Regions from separate parts of the Shewanella sp. DAU305 genome, predicted to be linked through region 2. Evidence: predicted binding sites of a transcription regulator. Region 2 holds the regulator's gene; each other region holds the start of a gene.
What was found. The regulator LexA, encoded in region 2, represses DNA repair genes until DNA is damaged. The targets are predictions, from matches to a motif close to TACTGTATNNNNATACAGTA.
Positions count from the first base shown of each region.

Region 1: the regulator LexA is predicted to act here: its motif matches at 2,507-2,526, upstream of dinG (ATP-dependent DNA helicase DinG).
Region 3: the regulator LexA is predicted to act here: its motif matches at 2,876-2,895, upstream of dinB (DNA polymerase IV).
Region 4: the regulator LexA is predicted to act here: its motif matches at 2,292-2,311, upstream of OX890_RS11165 (YebG family protein).

Region 1 covers NZ_CP113808.1:3,539,130-3,544,002, forward strand. Annotated here, with positions in the region: gene OX890_RS14970 (DNA polymerase II) at 1-2,429, opposite strand, end outside; gene dinG (ATP-dependent DNA helicase DinG) at 2,550-4,622, shown strand; gene OX890_RS14980 (sulfite exporter TauE/SafE family protein) at 4,632-4,873, shown strand, end outside.
Region 2 covers NZ_CP113808.1:259,466-264,338, reverse strand. Annotated here, with positions in the region: gene coxB (cytochrome c oxidase subunit II) at 1-1,220, opposite strand, end outside; gene OX890_RS01085 (cell division inhibitor SulA) at 1,623-2,135, opposite strand; gene lexA (transcriptional repressor LexA) at 2,132-2,752, opposite strand; gene plsB (glycerol-3-phosphate 1-O-acyltransferase PlsB) at 2,913-4,873, shown strand, end outside.
Region 3 covers NZ_CP113808.1:4,305,477-4,310,349, reverse strand. Annotated here, with positions in the region: gene bfr (bacterioferritin) at 1-429, shown strand, start outside; gene OX890_RS18325 (methyl-accepting chemotaxis protein) at 726-2,729, shown strand; gene dinB (DNA polymerase IV) at 2,919-3,995, shown strand; gene OX890_RS18315 (LysR family transcriptional regulator) at 4,039-4,873, opposite strand, start outside.
Region 4 covers NZ_CP113808.1:2,617,663-2,622,535, forward strand. Annotated here, with positions in the region: gene OX890_RS11150 (PqiB family protein) at 1-877, opposite strand, end outside; gene OX890_RS11155 (paraquat-inducible protein A) at 864-1,481, opposite strand; gene OX890_RS11160 (paraquat-inducible protein A) at 1,483-2,115, opposite strand; gene OX890_RS11165 (YebG family protein) at 2,323-2,622, shown strand; gene OX890_RS11170 (GAF domain-containing protein) at 2,640-3,098, shown strand; gene proQ (RNA chaperone ProQ) at 3,381-4,010, shown strand; gene prc (carboxy terminal-processing peptidase) at 4,039-4,873, shown strand, end outside.

The sequences.
Region 1 (4,873 bases), 1.7 Mb from region 2:
TATATTAACAGCAACTGCTTTGACGCAATATCCATGTAGTTTAGTTTCATTATCGAAAATACCGGCTCTGCAATAGGGCTAATTTGCTTATCAATGTAGTATTGGTAATCAATTGGTGACGTTCTGTACAGTAAGGGTTCCGGTCCATTTACAGTAATCAGGTAGTCAATTTGCGCCCCACGCTTGCCAAAAGAGACATCACCTGTTATTCCGCATAGTTGCTGGGCGACTTTAACATGTGGTGAAGATTTAGCTGTGTAATCTTCAATATTGCGCCGCATGCGTTTACGAAATACCAAATCATTATCCAACTGACCATCAAGCAGTTTTTCAAACACGCTGGCTAAATAAACACTGATATCCCTTTGGTTAAACATTCGCTCATAGAGTGACTCTTGGACTTTGCGCGCTAAGGGGCTCCAATCACTACGCACTTGTTCCATCCCTTTAAAGGTGAGCTCAAGTTCATCGCTCGCATTGCGCCACGCGCCAACATAACGTTTTTTACTGCCTTCTAATGAACCTCTTAAGGTTGGCATAAAGAACTGCTCGTAATGCCGCTCAAACTGTAACTCGAGAAAACTCTCAACTTGGTGATCAGCACAGATTTTAGCCTGCCACTTAGCATTGATATCCTGCGCCAGAGTGTTACCTAAGGCGTTAATGTCTGAGAGATCAGGCTCGCTGCCAAGCCACACAAAGGTCGAATCCGTATCGCCATAAATCACTTGATAGCCCATCTCTTCTATCCATGCGCGGGTTTGTTTCATGATTTGATGGCCGCGCATCGTGATCGAACTTGCCAACTTAGCATCATGGAACACGCAGCCTTGAGAGCCTAAAACCCCATACAGCGAGTTCATGATAATTTTTATCGCCTGGGATAACGGCGCATTGTGCTCACGCTTGGCCTTTTCGCGCTGCTCAGATAAGGTTTGAATTAGCTTAGGTAAAATAGGCTGTTGCCGACTGAAACGGCCGCCAAGAAAACCCGCAACACATTCAGACTCGGGCAACTGCAAGCCTTCAATCAATCCCTTAGGATCGATCAAAAAGGTGCGAATAATGGAGGGATACAGACTTTTAAAATCGAACACTAAGATGTGTTTATAAAGACCCGGCACAGAATCCATCACGTAACCACCAGGACTTTCAATGCCCTGACTCACAGGCTCTGCAGGAGCGACATAACCCGCGCGATGTAGATGCGGTAAATACAAATGATTAAACGCCGCCACTGAGGCCCCTACCCGTCCCAGTTCTAAACCTGTCAGTTCAGCACGCGCGAGGGCAAAATCCCACAATTGAGTGTGAGTAAAAATATCCCATACTAGGCGGCTATCGGTAAGATTATAATGCGCTAAGGCTTGTTTATCGGTCTTAAACAGCTGGTCAATTTCTTCAACGCGATTATCGACGTTATGAATGGCCTTGCCTTCACCTAATAGTTGCCGCGACACAAATTCCAACGAGAAACGCTCAAAGTGATAAAAAGCGGCTTTAAGCCAATCGATACCATCGAGTACCACACGGCCCGGTAAGACTAAGGTTTCTGGGCGAAACTTATTGTCAACTTTCCAATCAAGCTTGGCGCCGCCGCGGCCAATGGTGAGCGGAATACGGTGTAATAATGCACGGCGTGACAACAGCGCGAGATCGAAACTCACCACTGACCAACCGATAATAAAGTCAGGATCAAACTCATGGAACCACGCGATTAATAGATGGATCAGCGCCGCTTCATCGGCCACCCATTCGATATAATCGGGGGAGTTTGATTCAGCTTCGCCCACCATAATCACTTTTTCATAAGTCTGCTTGAGGCTGCCTTGCCCCTCGTCTCGGCCACTGTCTTGACTATATAGCGCCACCGAATAGAGTAAGCCCTCAAAGCTGCATTCAAAATCCAGTGAGATACAGCGTAAATTCACCGCCGTTAAAGGGGCAATACTCTTAGCCCGCTCGGCGATAAACACCGGCAGCGAGTTAGCCTCAAGACTGTCGCTAGTCGGCGCAGAGAAATGCCCTAAAAATGCCACATCCAGCGCCACAAACCGCTCGATTAAATAACGCTGTTCGGGCCGAATATCCGCTTCAAATAAGGGAATGTCGGCATCTTTTGCGATGCGCTGTAAGGTACGTAAGCTATTGCTCGATTTAGCATAAACTCCACTGACGGCGCCGCCTTTAAAGCTTTTGAGCGCTAACGGCACAAACCGCAATGCTTGACCCGGCGTTTGTAACTGTAGAGCCGCCACATCCGTTTGATGACAAAAACAAATGTGTTCGGTGCCTTGCACTTCCACCAGCACAGGGCCTTGGGCGGTCGCCAGATAATACTGCAACACTAAACTCCCATGACGATGAATCGCATGGCGTGTTAAGACTCGACCTTGTACACTAACGGCCGTTGTTGCCTTAGGCTTCATCGCATGGGTTCCCTAATCGTATAGCTACTCAATTTAAATGCCGCCAAATGGCAGAAAAGTTTCTTAGGCTATGCAATCACTGTTATTATGTACAGCATTAATTCGATAAAGTAGTGACGCATGTTACCTGACAATGTAAAAACCCAGATCCGCGCCATCTATAAGGATATCGCTACCGCCTTGCCTCATTTTAGGCCGCGCCGCGAACAAAACTATATGGTGGCGGAAATCTCTAAGACCCTCGCCGGCGACTATGACAAAGATAGACGCATCATAGTGGTCGAAGCAGGGACTGGTATCGGTAAATCATTGTCTTATATTCTCGGTACCATTCCACTGGCATTAGCGAGCAAGAAAAAAGTCTGTATCGCCACCGCGACCGTCGCCCTGCAAGAACAATTACTGCATAAAGACTTGCCCTTCTTCCTTGAGCAATCCGGCTTAAATTTCCGCTTTGGCCTAGTCAAAGGTCGACAACGTTATGTGTGTCTATCGAAACTGGCGATGCTCATCGGTGACGACAACAGTACACAAATGGCCATGTGGCAAACTAAGCCTGACAATAGCCAAGTGGCTATGATGCATAGCCTGTTAAAAGACTATAACGAAGGTCGCTGGAACGGTGAAATCGATACCTTAGCCGTGCCGCTGCCCGATCATCTGTGGCAACAAATCGCCTGCGACAAACACAGCTGTCATCGCCAGGTCGCCAGCCACAGAAATTGCCCGTTCCATAAAGCCCGTGAAGATGTCGATACCTGGGACGTGCTCATTGCCAACCACAGCTTGTTATTTGCCGATTTAGAATTAGGTGGCGGCGTGATTTTGCCCGATCCCGAAGACGTGTTTTATGTTATCGACGAGGCACATCACTTACCCATTGTGGCGCGGGACTTCTCCAGTGCGCAGGCCACGCTGAGGGGCGCCTGTGACTGGCTCGAAAAAATTGGCAAAACCTGCGCTAAGTTACAAAACCAAATAAAGAGCAACAACATCATTGCTCCCGCGCAGGCGATGCAAGATCACTTAGGCGATCTTATCGCCCAGCTCAATCAAGTGGCCCACTACTGCGATACCCAGACTAAGCACTTTGCTAATCCTGAAAACCGTCTGCGTTTTGAGCACGGCAAACTGCCTGACTCATTACTTATTCTGGCCGAAAACCTTGCTGTGACCTCTAATCTTGCCCTCAAGCAGTTTAATAAAATGCTGTCGCTGTTGGCAGAGGCGATTAAAGATGGCGACATTCCTAAACATCAATCCGAAGCACTATTAGCCGAAACCGGATTTATGCTGCAAAGGCTCGAGAATCTACAAAAATTGTGGAAGATGATGGCCAAGGAAGATAAACATAAAGGTGCCCCTATGGCGCGCTGGGTCGAGCTCATCACAGGTAAGCAAGTGGATTATCTGTTTAGCGCCTCGCCCATTGAAGTCGGCTTTATGCTGGAATCCATGCTGTGGCAAAAAGCCGCGGGCGTAGTTTTATGTAGCGCTACGCTGCGCGCACTCAATAACTTCGACCATTTCGTGCATCAAGTTGGGTTGTCACTCAATGATGGCAGCCGTTATTTAGCCTTACAATCGCCCTTCGATTATCCCAATAACGCGACACTTTATTTACCCAAAATGCGCACTGAGCCGACGGATGATGCCTATACGGCAGAACTTGCCGAGCAAATCGTCACTCTGATTGAAGGAGAAATGGCCACCTTAGTGTTATTCGCCTCCTACTGGCAGATGGAAAAAGTGGTTGAATTACTTGAAGGTAAACTCACCACAGAACTGCTTATTCAAGGCAATGCGCCTCGGCAACAGTTGTTAGAGAATCATAAAGCTAAGTGCGATAAAGGCGAACCGAGCATACTATTCGGAACCGGCAGTTTCTCCGAAGGCCTCGACTTACCCGGCGATTATCTGACGAACTTGATCGTCACTAAACTGCCCTTTGCGGTGCCAACCTCGCCCGTTGAGCAAGCCCATGCGGAATATGTCAAAGTCAAAGGCGGCAATCCATTCTTGCAACTGACTATCCCAGATGCTTCACGTAAGCTTATTCAAAGTTGTGGTAGATTACTGCGTAAAGAGCAAGATTATGGCCGAGTCACCATTTTAGATAGGCGGTTAGTTACTAAACGCTATGGCAAGTCCTTGCTGGACGCCTTACCGCCCTTTAGACGTGTCATAGAGTAGGATTAAAATTTGGAATTGTTACTCGAGCCCAGTCATTGGGCCCTGTTGGCAGTTATAGGTCTTATCGCTGGGTTCATCGATGCTGTTGTTGGCGGCGGTGGCCTATTGTCGATCCCCGCACTGTTAACCTTAGGCATTGCACCGCACACCGTATTAGGTACCAATAAGTTAGCCGCTAGTTTTGGCTCTTCAATGGCGGCTTGGACCTATTATCGTCAGCACCTTTTTAAACCCTCGTTTTGGTACATGGC
Region 2 (4,873 bases):
ATGGTTGCGGAGTCGACAACTGCTGCGGGCTCAGTTGTAGGTGCGGGAGTTGGGGCCGTGTTGGCTGGTGTGGTAGCAGGTGCCTGTGTGCCAGCACTGCCGTTTATGTGCTTGTTGACGTCTTTGGCCTGCACAGCATCGCCAGTATTATTGCCCCAAGCATTACGCTCATAGGTAATCACAGCGGCAATTTCTTGTGCGCTCAATTGCTTGCCAAATGCTTGCATAGCCGTACCCGTTTTACCGTTGAGCACGATTTCAAGGTGGCCGCTGAGCGGTCCCGTTGCTATCGGGCTGCCTTTGAGGTGTGGGAATACGCCTTGTAACCCCTCGCCATTGGGCTGGTGGCAGGCTGCGCAGTGCCCGAGGTAAACTTGCTCACCTTGGGTCATCAGATCATCTTTGCTAAGAGTCTGTGATAAAGCGGCTTGAGCGGCTTCTGCCGCCGCACCTGCGGCTTGTTTTTGCTCCGCTACCCAAGCTTCAAACTCGGCTTCGGGTATGGCTTGCACTACGATCGGCATAAAACCATGGTCTTTACCGCAAAGTTCGGCGCATTGACCACGGTAAATACCGGGTTTGTCTATGCGAGTCCAAGCCTCATTGATAAATCCTGGGTTGGCATCTTTCTTCACGGCAAAAGCAGGTACCCACCATGAATGTATGACATCTTCAGAGGTCATCAAAAAGCGGATTTTGCGATTTATCGGCAGAACGAGCGGCTTATCGACTTCCAATAGGTAGTTTTCGCCTTTGGTTTCGGTACCGTCGATTTGTGCTCTGGGGGTTGCGAGTATGCTATAAAAATCAATGTCTTGATTGAAATAGCTGTAATGCCATTTCCATTGGGAACCCGTGACTTTAACGGTCAGATCGGCGTCGCTGGGATCTTCCATCGCAATTAAGGTTTTTGTCGCTGGAATCGCCATTAAGATCAAAATGATAAATGGCAGAATCGTCCAAGCGATTTCAACTTTAGTGCTTTCGTGAAAGTGGGACGCGACAGCGCCTTTGGATTTTCTGTGGTTGATCATGGCGTAAATCATCACGCCAAAGACCACAAGGCCGATGGCGCAGCAGATATACAAGATGGTCATGTGCAAGTGATAAACCTTGCTACTGATCTCGGTTACGCCAGGGGTCATGTTGAACCGCATGTCCGCGGCGGCCAACGGTGGTGCGAATAACACCACGAGTAAACAATACAACAATTGCTTCACAAGACTTCTCCTCTGCCAATTGCGAATAGCAACTACAAAGAAGAGCAACACAGTAAGTCTCAACTCTATGCAAACTCTTCAGTTCCCAAAAAAGCTTTTTTGACTTCAACGTGCGTTGGCGGCTGTTACTTTTAATTAAGTATTATTACTGCTGGTATTAGCCACGCTGGCACATACGACTGAAATAAATCTGTTCTCTATTTTTAGTGGCATTTTGAACTCGATAACGGCTCGATTTATTTGCCACGGGCGGCGATATATCATCGCCGACTAAACCAACCATACTTGCTGTTTAAATATTGATCAAGATCACTTATTTATCTAATTGTCTGAAAAATTGCTAAAAAAAAGCCTCACATTCATAGGCGAGGCGGCTTTCAAGGTAAAAAATTAAATGAATATTTAATGTACAGCGCTAAAAAAAGATTGTTGGCCGAAGAGGCTACCTTGCTCAATGCGTACGTCGCCATGTAAGTGACTGTTTACGTCTTCTAGCACTATGCCCATGGCGCGGGCACTTTTAGCGACAATTTGCAGGCGACGATTATCGCGTGCATCTAATGATTGGGTCCAAGTAATAACCGCACTGGACGTACCACTTGTTAAGGCTTTTTCCATCGCCCACAGAGTTTCCACCTCATCTTTCGCGTGCACCAGCAAGACTCTATCCATACGCACGCCAGCGTTGGCGAGCATTTGTTTGTAGCCAATACTCGGTGGGTTGATGAGCACTAACCAACGGCCCTGTTGGCTTAACTGGGCGAGTTGCGCGCTCAGATGAATTAATTCTTGGCGACCTTGAGTCTTCGTTGGCATGCAGGCGATAGGTGCATGGTGCCAGTCATAGTCGGCATCACGTACTTCATCGAGCCACAAGCCCGGATGGCGGGGTGCATTGCCAAGTAGTTTGTTCATAGCCAATCTCCATTACGGATCACACCGACGGCGAGTCCTTCAATTGTTAAACTTTGATAGCCTAAATCCACTTTAATCGGGGAATAGTCTTCATTTTCGGCGTGTAGATAGACCACATTACCTTTTTTTTCGAAACGTTTAACAGTGACATCGTCGTCGACTCTAGCGACAACCACTTGACCATTTCTAGCTTGTTGTACTTTATGAACTGCCAGCAAATCTCCTTCGAGAATGCCAATATTCTTCATGCTGTCGCCTTTAACCCGCAGTAAAAAATCGGCGGCGGGATGGAACATGCTTGGGTCGACTTGGTAGTACTGTTCAACATGTTCTTGGGCGAGAATAGGTTCGCCAGCAGCTACTTGACCGATAAGCGGTAAACCTGTTTCAGTTACTTCTTCGACTTCCGCAGTCAGACGAATGCCCCGCGATGTGCCTGGCATGATCTCAATGCAGCCCTTTTTCGCCAACGCTTTAAGATGCTCTTCAGCCGCATTGGCGCTCTTAAAACCTAAACGGGTCGCGATTTCTGCCCGAGTGGGTGGCATGCCAGTATCGGCAATATTTCGTTTAATTAGCTCTAAAATTTCAGCTTGGCGTGGCGTCAAAGGTCTCATGGTGTTTCCTGTTTTTCTATACAGTTACTGTTAGTATATACAGTATTATTTGCAGCGCAAGTATTAACCACTTTTTAGCTATGTTGGAGAGAATTAGCGAATATTACCCATAGTCTGGTATTCTACCGGGCTAGTAAACGTACTTAATTGCATAAGAATAATGCCTAAACACGACTCTCTTTGGTTGAAATCATTACGCTGGATCCAAAAACACTTAGTGCACACTATTGTTGTGCCTCAGGATCCCTTTGCCGATCTGAATCTGGATGCCTCCAGACCCCTTGCTTATGTGATGAAAACGGAATCGCTGAGTGACATCGCTGCCCTGAGCGAAATTACGGCTAAGTTAGGACTGCCGAGCCCCTATGAGCCTTTAGTGGCAAATGGTGTTATTGCGCCTCGGGTTGTCTGCCTTCAAGGGCGTAAGCCGCTGTTTGGCGAGCGTGCCGGTAACGAGCCTTTCCTCGAATGCTTTATGCGTTTGTTGGCCGTGCATAAGGAACGCCCTGAATTAGACATTCAACTGGTGCCCGTGAGCCTGTATTGGGGCCGCACGCCAGGGAAAGAAGACGACACTATGAAGGCGGCTGTGTTTGAGCGGGAAAACCCGACTTGGCTGCGCAAATGCTTGATGATTCTATTCTTAGGTCGACATAACTTCGTGCAGTTTTCAAATGCGGTATCTCTGCGATACATGGCCGACGAACACGGCACTGACATGGGGATCGCCCATAAGTTAGCGCGGGTCGCGCGGGTGCATTTCCGTCGTCAACGTAAGGTGATGACAGGACCTGTGTTGCCAAATCGCCAAGCACTGTTTCATTCGCTGCTCAAATCCGAGTCGTTGCGTAAAGCGATTCAAGAAGAAGCGGCCAACAAAAAGATTTCTGAGACCCAAGCGCGCGAGACGGCTATTGAGTACCTTGATGAAATCGCAGCAGATTACTCAGATAGTTTAGTGCGTATTGCCGAGCGTTTCCTAACTTGGTTGTGGAACAAGCTTTACAGCGGGATCAACATCAAAGGCGCCGAGCAAGTTCGCCAGTTGCACCATGATGGCCACGAGATTGTCTATGTGCCTTGCCATCGCAGCCACATGGATTACCTGCTGTTATCGTATATTTTGTATTATCAAGGCATGGTTCCGCCGCACATTGCTGCTGGTATTAACCTCAATTTCTGGCCCGCTGGACCTATGTTCCGTCGCGGTGGTGCCTTCTTTATCCGCCGTAGTTTTAATGGCAATAAACTGTACACCGCAGTATTCCGTGAATATTTAGACCAACTGTTTGCTAAAGGTTATTCGGTGGAATACTTCTCCGAAGGCGGCCGCTCACGTACCGGTCGTCTATTGGCGCCAAAAACCGGCATGATTGCTATGACGATGAACAGTGTGCTGCGCGGTATCGAGCGTCCGGTAACATTGGTGCCTGTGTATTTAGGCTATGACCATGTGATGGAAGTGGCGACGTACCATAAAGAGTTAAGTGGTAAGAAAAAGAAAAAAGAATCTGTGTGGCAGGTGTTTGGTGCGATTCGCAAACTTGGTAATTTCGGCCAAGGTTATGTGAACTTTGGCGAGCCTATAACCCTGCAAAACTTCTTAAATGAGCGCGCGCCAAACTGGCGTACTGAGTTGGCCGATGATCCTGAGCAAAAACCAAGCTGGTTAACGCCAGCGGTAAACGTGCTGGCGAATCGAGTGATGACAAATATTAACGATGCTGCAGCGGCGAGTTCGGTGACCTTGACGAGTTTAGTGTTGCTGGCGACAGATCAAAATGCCTTAGAACGCAGTCTGTTGGAGCGTCAGCTTGATCTGTATCTGACCCTACTCAAAAAAGTGCCTTACACTACTTATACTTCGGTTGCCGAAGGTGATGGTAAGCATTTAGTGCAGCAAGGTTTAGAGCTGAACAAGTTTGTTGTTTGTGCCGATCCTTTAGGTGAAATCGTGTCTATCGAGGCGAGTCAGGCTGTGTCCATGACTTACTATCGTAACAATATCATCCACTTATTTATTGTACCGTCATTAATTGCGAGTTGTTTAACGCATAATGAGCAGATCCCGCGTCAGCAAGTGGTGTCAATCGTTGCCGATTTTTATCCACTGCTGAAAGC
Region 3 (4,873 bases), 950 kb from region 2:
CTCCTAACGGGAGAACTCTCGGCAATGGATCAATATTTTGTCCATGCCCATATGTACGAAGATTGGGGCTTGAATGAACTCTATGAGCGCATCGCCCATGAGTCCGATGATGAAAAAGCCCATGCGGCCAAATTAGTACAGCGTATTTTATTCCTCGAAGGAACGCCTAATGTTGCCGCCCGTGAGGCGTTGAACATAGGTAAAGATGTGGAAGAGATGCTGCGTAATGATCTCGCCTACGAGTACAAGGTCGCGGACGATTTGCGCCAAGTGATTGCCCTGTGTGAGCAGAAGCAAGATTACCAAACCCGCGAAATCCTCGAAGTGTTACTCGACGATACTGAGTCGGACCACATGTATTGGCTCGAAAAACAACTCGGACTTATCGACCGTGTCGGGCTGCAAAACTACCTGCAAACTAAGATGTAATCACTAAATCTAGATCAGCGGGAGTGTCTCGCTGATCTTATTACCACCGCGGCCTATTTTTCGAATCTTTATATAGTCTATCTGACTGTAAAACTCTGCCTCTACAAACTCTTCCTCTGCAATCCGCCTTAAATTTAGCGAATCCTGTTATATGCTCAATATCCTTTCTTTACAAATACTTATTTACGTTTTTTATGGCAATTTCATCTGTTGTTAACAGGTAAAAATTGTTACCGTGTAAAACTATTTTTGCGAGCCATATTGTTAACTTGTTGGCCAGCCAGACGGGAAGATTGATGGGATATATGAAACGTTCTCTAAGTTTGCAGTTAGTGGTTACTATCGTTGGTTCGCTTGCTGTACTGCTTACCTTAGTCGCCGCTTTGTTGGTGACAAAAGAAAGTGATAACACGCGAAAGCAAGTCGATGCGGATATTTCGGCGCTGGTAGCCTTAAAAGCCAATGAGATCAGCGGCTACTTTATTGCTAAGGGACAAGTGATCCATTCAGTGTTTGCCGAGCCGGGTTTAGTGAAGTGGTTTACTCAGTATCACGCCCGTGGCAGTCATCTAGCAGCTGATCGCCAGTATCAAGACATTATTGGTTACTTTAAGTCTTTCTCCGATCGGGATAGCGATGTTAAGTCGGTGTTTTTTGGCTCGGCCAATACCTTCGAGTACTTTGACCTTAATGGTCGCTTCGATGGCGATCCAGATTACTACACCAACAAACGACCTTGGTGGCAGGAAGCGATCGATCAAGCTGGGCTCTTTGTTGGCGATCCAGCGGTCGATGCGAACGATGGTTCAATTTCTGCCACGGTTAAAACCCCCGTTTATGCGGCGAATGGTGAGCTGATTGGCATTGGCGGCATGGATATCTTGATTGATACCATTGGTAAATCCCTGCTGGCACCGATTAAATACCGTGATTTTGGCCAAGCTTTCTTAATGACAGACGAAGGCAAGCTAGTGTATTTCCCTGGTTTTTCCGAGCGTTTCCCGCCGGGTTCTTTGGCGAATCAAGTGGACACTCAGTTTAAGCAGACCTCAGGGTTTTCGGCATTAAGACAACAGATGCAAAGGGAAGCGCAAGGGTTTGCTAACGTCACGTTCAATGGCGTGCCCCAGCGGGTGAGCTTTGTGACTGTGGGCGGCGATTATCCCAAACAAAAGTGGCACTTAGCCTTTATGTTGCCCCACGAAGTGATTGAAGCGCCAGTGACCGCTGCGTTCTGGAATGCCAGTATAGTCGCCATAGGTATCATGCTGCTAATGGGCGTGACGGTATGGTTGATGTTGCTACCCTTTAGACGTCAACTCGCTAAGTTATTGGATGCGATGGAAGATATTGCCGAAGGTGACAGTGATTTATCAAAACGTATTCTAATGGATCGAGAAGACGAGTTAGGCAAACTTGGCGATGCCTTTAATCGCTTTGCCGAGAAAGTGCAGCACATGTTGTTGGATACGCGCAGCTTAACCCAAGAGGTTGGCACGGGCGTTATTGATGCGCGGCAGATCTGCGACTTAGCCGTGTCGTCGGTCTCATCGCAGAAGCAGCAGATAGATACGGTTGCTACCGCCGCAACGCAAATGGCGCAAACCAGTCAAGAAATGGCTGTCAGTGCCCAGAGGGCGAATGATTTTGCTCAGAAGGCGCAAACTCAGGCCCACGACGGTACACAGATTGTTTCCCGTGCGACCGAAGGGATGAAGGCACTGTCGCAACAAGTAATTGCGGCGGCGAAAGTGATTAAACACTTACGCAATAGCTCAGAGCAAATCGGTGAAGTCTTGAGCGTGATCCGTAACATTGCCGAACAAACCAATCTATTGGCATTGAATGCGGCGATTGAAGCGGCGCGTGCGGGTGAGCAAGGTCGCGGCTTTGCTGTGGTGGCAGACGAAGTGCGCACGTTGGCATCGCGTACCCAAGATTCTACCGCTAACATTCAAGGCATTATCCAAACCTTGCAACAAAGCGCATTGCAGGCTGAGCAAGTGATGGAATCGGGCGTTGAGCAAGCGAAAGCGGGGCAAGGGCTAACGACTCAGGTCGAAGCGGCACTGAATGATATTGCGACGGCGATTATGTCAATTCAGCAGCAAACGGTTGAAATAACCGTAGCAATCGATCAGCAAGCCGTGGCGGCCGAGGAAGTGGCGCTCAATGTCGATAATGTGCGGGGGTTGTCGGATCAGTCTTTGCTTTCGAGTCAGGACTTGTCGCAAAGCTTGCAAGGCTTTGAGGATATGACCCGCGCGCTCACACGCAATATCGGCCAATTTAAGATTTAAGCCTGAGTTGGTCAGTGAACTGTTTGCTCACTGACCATCAGCTCAATCACGGCATCACTCATAGTGCACTCACAAAAGGAGCTTAGGCTCCTTTTTATTTTAGGTTTCCCGCCTGATCCTCGCTAAATTGATGATGAATACTTGATTACTGTTTTTATATACAGTATTTTGGCGTTGGAGGAATTCAACGTGCGAAAAATTATTCACATCGATATGGACTGCTATTTTGCGGCAGTGGAAATGCGCGACTTTCCCGAATACCGTGGCAAGCCTTTAGCTGTGGGCGGCAGCAGCGATCGTCGTGGTGTTATTAGCACTTGTAGCTACGAGGCACGTAAATTCGGTGTGCGTTCGGCGATGGCGACCGCTTATGCCTTTAAGTTGTGTCCCGATCTCATTTTGGTTCCTGGGCGGATGCAAGTTTATAAAGATGTGTCGCTGCAAATTCGTGAAATCTTCTCCCGTTATACCCAATTGGTTGAGCCGTTGTCCTTAGATGAAGCCTATTTAGACGTGAGTGAGTGCCAACAATATAAGGGCTCGGCGACCTTGATTGCGCAGGCCATTCGCCGCGATATCTTAGCCGAAACTGGGTTAACCGCTTCGGCTGGCATAGCCCCTGTGAAGTTTTTGGCTAAGGTTGCCTCTGATCTGAATAAGCCAAACGGCCAATATGTGATTACCCCAGAGACACTCCCTGAGTTTGTTAAAACCTTATCGCTGCGTAAAATTCCCGGTGTCGGCAAAGTCACCGCCGAAAAGCTCTCCTCGCTTGGGCTCAATACCTGTGGTGATGTGCAAGCCTACTCTAAACCTGAGTTATTGGCGCGATTCGGCAAGTTTGGTGGCGTGCTGATTGAGCGTTCCCAAGGCATCGATGAGCGGGGCATTTCCGCCGACAGAGAGCGTAAATCAGTGGGTGTTGAAACCACGCTGGCGAAGGATATTTATAGCCTAGAGCAGTGCCAACAAGTGATGCCGGGATTGATCCAAGAATTAGCCCTACGTTTGAGCCGCAGCGCTAAAGAGCGCAAAATTCACAAGCAAGTGGTCAAGCTCAAGTTTAATGATTTCAAGCAAACCACTATCGAGCATCGTAGCGATGAAGTCTCTATTGTGATGTTTTATGATCTACTAGCACAGGCGATGGTAAGGCAAGAGGGCCGCGGCATTCGCCTATTAGGTATTTCGGTCGGCCTCGCCGATTCTATCCTCGCAGTGCCCGAAATCCCAAATGCCCAGACTCAGCTTGATTTAGCGCTCTAGCTGTTTACTGAGTCGATAAGCCGCAGACTCATGCCTGAATGGCTCAATAAGCCTCGGGTGGATTCGCCAACATAAAATCAATTAACAGTCTGACCCGCAAGGGTAAATTGTCCCGATCGCGATACATCAAGTAGGCGGTGCGCGGAATACCTTGCCATTCTGGCAGTATTTGAACGAGCTTGCCGCTTTGTATCTGTTCACTCGCCATGCTGATGGGTAATAGTCCAATACCGAGTCCCGCCACCACAGCCTGACTGGCGATCGCCATATCATCGACGGCTAATTTGATGTTCCCCCTCGGCTCAAACTCGAAATTTTGCCCTGTGATATTGTGCTGTAAGCGCCATGTTTTTACGGGCTTTGCGATGATAACTGGATGCTGTTCGAGTGCTTCTATGGATTGCAGTGCATGCCACTGGGTTGCCGATGTGCTGGCGCAAAGCACAAAGCTAATCGTGGTGAGCGGCCTTGCAATCCAATCGGGATCTTTAGGTTCACCTACTCGAAAGGCAATATCGATAGCGTTTTCACTGACATCGATGTTCATGTTCGACAGGCTTAAATCGATGTCGATATTGGGATAATGCCGTTGGAAGGCGTTGAGTGATTCACCCAGCCAGCGATAGGTAGTGTTAATGGGCGCCGAGATCCGCAGTTTGCCAACCGCTTGATGTTTATCCGCATGCAACTCACCAGATACCTGGTTTAACTCGATAAACAGCGGGCCGCAGCGTTCGAGATAACGCTGACCTGTGGCGGTAAGGTTGACTCTATGGGCATCTCTGTGTAGTAAACGCAGGCCTAATGATTGTTCTAACAGATTGATTCGACGACTTAAGGTTGAAGGTGGAATGCCTAAGTGCTGCGCCGCGAGCTTA
Region 4 (4,873 bases), 2.4 Mb from region 2:
TGCGAGTGCCTTTGTCGACACCGTTAGCATCAGCCATGGTCAGGTTTATTTCTATGCCGCCAAGGGCTGTGGTTTCTGAATCATAAAGTGAAAAAATGTCACCGTTTTTGGCAATATCCGCTTTATCGTCAGAGCTGAAACTCACGCCGCCAGCCAGAATGGATGCCAAACTCTCAGAGCTGACTTTAACTCCAGTCAGTGATGCATCAATTTTTACGCCGGAGACATTCCAAAAGTGAGAGTTTTTCTTCACTAATCGCGCGTATTGCTCTTGAATGAAGGCGCTGATGATGACTCTTTGATTGCCATCTAAACGATAGCTGACCACACTGCCCACGGGGATTTGGCGGAAAAATATTGGCGAGCCAACATCCAACGAACCGAGTTTGTCTGAGGTCAGTTCGACCATTACACCTTCTGAGCCGATTTGCATCGGCGGCGGTTGGCGTTCAGCCTCGAAGAAGGTTGACGCATTACCTTTGCCCGGTTGAATCGCGATGTAGTTACCTGAGAACAACGCATCTAAACCTTCAACACCTGTGATACTGGCCTTAGGGGTGACAAGCCAGAAGAGGGTCTCTTTATTTAAGAAAGGCTTAGCACGGTAGTCCATCATGACTTTAACGTTTACGCCCTTGAGATCTTCATCTATTCCTATGTCTTTGACTTTACCGACAGTCAAGCCTTGGTATTTGACTAAGGTTTTACCTACGTCAATCCCAGTGGCGCTCGGAAAGTGAATTTGAATTTCAACGCCCGATTCTTTAATGCTCTTAATGCCCAGCCACGCACCCAATGCCAACGCTACAATAGGCAGTAGCCAAATGGGCGAAAAGAGTTTTTTCTTTACAACTTTCGGCGATTCAATTTGTGTCATCTTGAGGTTCCAATCGATCCCAGAGTAAACGAGTGTCTAACACTTTTGCGGCTAACTGAGTTAACAGAATAACCAAGGCAAATGCGGTCGCTGCAGGCGCGGGTTTAGCGTCGAGTAGTTGTCCCATATTCACTAATGCCACTGTGATTGAGATGACAAATAAATCGAGCATAGACCAACGACCAATCCATTCGATGATGTGAAAACCCACCATCAATTTCTTTTTTGAAATCGGAATATCAAAGCTGATCGCACACAGATAAATGGATAAGCCGATGATTTTAATCCATGGCACTAAAATACTGGCAGTAAAAACTATCACGGCAATGGGCAACATATCTGAATGCACTAGATGCAAAATGCCCGAAAAAATGGTGTCGTGCCGTACTTGCCCTTGGTTGGTAAGCATAGTGATAGGGTAAATGTTGGCAGGTACCAGCAAGATGGCAGCGGTAATCAACAAAGCCCAACTTTTTTGCAGGCTAGAATAGTCCCGGACCTGCAACTCAGCTTCACAGCGCTGGCAGTGGGTGAGGTCACTACTATTGAGCTGGCGGCAGACCTTACACAGACACAGGCCGATATCTTTACCTTGTTGCTTCATATCAGCGATGACCTTCCAATAAAGTCCACATGTGCTCTAAGTCGTACTCTCTTTGCAGAAACAAAGTCACGAGAAACAACATAGTGAAGCAAAATGTGCCCATACCAAAATAAATATCCGAAAAATCAGAAAGCTGGAACGATGAAACCAAAAAGCTGATCACATAAATTTCCAGCATAGTGAGCTGCGACAATACGCCATGAAATTTCAATAATTGCTTTAATGAATTACGCCAAAAAAGACGACTCAGTCCCCATTTAACTATCAAAATCTGCGTCAGTATCGATAACAGTAATAAGCCTGGACCAATCACAGCGGCGGCAAGTACGGCTAAACCAACAACCCAATAACCTTGGTCAAATACCGCAAACGCGCCCTGAAAAACCGTGGTGGTGCGAATGCTGCCGAAAAAGTGAATTTCAAGTACGGGTAAAAAATTGGCTGGAAAATAAAACACTAATGCCGAGATACATAGGGCGAGCATGCCATTTACAGAGCAGTATGGAGTGTCATAAAGTGCAGTGCTACAACGGGGGCAAAGGGCTCTGACACCGCTTGGCAAGGCACGTTTGCGGACTGCTAAATCGCAGGAACGACAAAGGATTACTGAATTTTCTGCTGCGTTTTCATGCATATAAAAATATATATTAGCCTAAATAGGAGTAATAACAGCGAGATCGGTGCAAAGTGTAGTGCTAATCAGCCGTTCTGCACAGTCTAGCGCTTTATAATCTTGGCAACGAAAGTACGCTAATAATATCAGATTAATCAGAACACTTGCATCACAAGTTCAATCTATGTCACTCTAGTTACTGTATATAAAAACAGTGCGAGGGCAGTCATGGCAGTAATAACACAGTTTGTCGTGGTCAGAGAAGGGGTTGAAAAGATGACATTCACATCTAAGAAGGAGGCTGATGCCTACGATAAGATGCTCGATATCGCCGATAACCTTATCCCCTTCATTCAAAAAGCTGATTTAGGTATAGATGAAAGCGTGGGCGAAAAGCTCGCATTCTATTTTGCTAACAATAAAGATGAGCTGACGAACTTGCTTAAAGGTGTCGTTCAGGTTAATAGTACGCCAACGAATCCACCTGTTGCGAAAAAAACGGCTAAAAAGACCGAAGCAGCAGAATAAAATTGTTAGGAAATGTAATGAAATCGAAATTTTATGAGTCACTTAACCGTCAAGCCTTGGCCTTGTTGGAAGGGGAAGACGACCTTGTTGCGGCAATGGCGAATTTTTCAGCCTTACTCAATGATAATTTAACTGAGCTGAACTGGGTGGGATTCTACGTTATGCGTGGCGAACAACTCGTATTAGGCCCATTTCAAGGTAAAGTGGCTTGTACACGTATTCCGTTAGGAAAAGGCGTGTGTGGTACGGCGGCATTCACCAATCAAACCCAGCGAGTGGCCGATGTTCATCAATTTGATGGCCATATTGCCTGTGATTCTGCCAGTAATTCTGAAATCGTTGTGCCAGTTTGTGCTCAAGGTAACGTGGTTGCCGTGCTCGATATTGACAGCCCAATCTTCGATCGTTTCGATGAAGATGACCAAAAGGGGCTGGAATTACTGGTTAAAAGTTTTGAAAACTGCCTATTTGATTAATTTGCGTACAATAACGCATAATTCATAGTCGCAATCGGTGGCGTGCGCCTTATAATATGCGCCTGCACGCATTAAGCTGGTTTGATTGGCATGCAATGAATAAGCTTAGTGTTTTGAGCTGTAAAAATTTGTTAAGGTATATTTTTTTTAACTTTAGTAAACGCGGCTAGGATGCTAATTTGTACGTTGACTCAATATTGAGTTTAACGAAGATAAACGACACGTAAGAAGTTGATATATATCACCTCGAATCGATGTCCCTTTTTGACTGTGGAAGTAATGATGGAATCAACAGAAAAGTTGACCGACACCAATGCAATTTTGGCGTATTTGTATGAAACATTTCCTTTGTGCTTTATTGCTGAAGGTGAAACTAAGCCATTAAAAATCGGATTGTTTCAAGATTTGGCTGAAAGGTTGGCTGATGATTCTAAAGTCAGTAAAACTCAGCTCAGAGTTGCCTTAAGACGTTACACCAGCAGCTGGCGCTATTTAAAGTGCGTTAAAGCGGGCGCACAACGCGTTAATCTGGATGGCGAACCTTGCGGCGAGTTAGAGCAAGAGCACATTGACCATGCTCAAGCCATGTTGAAAGAAAGTCAGGATAAAGCGAAAGCGAAACGTGCAGCACTCGCACCTAAGCCTGCGGCGAAGAAAGCACCTAAAAAGGTGGCTGTTCCTCAACGTGCTAAAACTGAGCGTCCTGCTAAGCCTGCGCCTAAAGCTGCAGCGCCAGTCGTAAATTATGTCCAAGCACAATTGACTGATTTAACGAAAAAACAACGCGTCAATGTTAAGTTAGGTATGACACCCGTAGCCGGTGTGATTACTGATATTAACAAGGAAGATATTCATGTTCAGCTTGATAGTGGCCTAACGATTAAAGTTAGAGCAGAACATATCCTGCTGTAATCATTTTTTAAAACGGAGTAACTTGTTGATGCGAAAACTCACTTTGGCTACCTCGATCGCCACTGTTTTTGTCGGATTCTCGGCTTGGGCCGTACCACCCACGATTCAAATCAGCGAGTTACCCACTCTCAAGCAGGAAGCGCAACATAAGGTCGCGAGCAAAAGGGTAACGGACTTATACACTCGTTCGCATTATCATAGATTTAATCTTGATGATGCCTTTTCTACGCAAATTTTTGACCGTTACCTGCAGCAGTTAGACTATCGCCGCAATGTGTTAACCCAAGCGGATGTCGATAGCTTTAAACCTTATGCTACCCAATTCGATGACATGCTCAGTTCTGGTGAACTTGAGCCTGCCTATAAAATGTTTGATATCGTCCAAAAGCGTCGTTATGAAGGCTTTGTCTATGCTTTATCCCTACTGGATAAAGAGATGGACTTCTCCGCCCCTGGCGATGCCTATGAGTACGACCGTGATGATGCGGCATGGCCAAAAGATCAAGCTGAGATCAATGAGTTATGGCGTCAACGTGTTAAATACGATGCGCTAAATCTGAAACTCACAGGTAAAAAATGGCCTGAAATTGTTGAGATCCTGCAAAAGCGTTACAACAACGCCATCAAACGTTTGACTCAAACCAACAGTGAAGACGTGTTCCAAGGCGTGATGAATGCCTTCTCACGCAGCATTGAGCCGCATACCAGTTACCTGTCACCACGCAATGCTGAACGTTTCCAAATGGAAATGAATTTAAGCCTTGAAGGGATTGGTGCTCAACTGCAACTTGAAGACGATTACACTGTGATTAAAAGCTTAATTGCTGGCGGCCCTGCGGCTGGCAGCGAAAAACTGTCGCCAG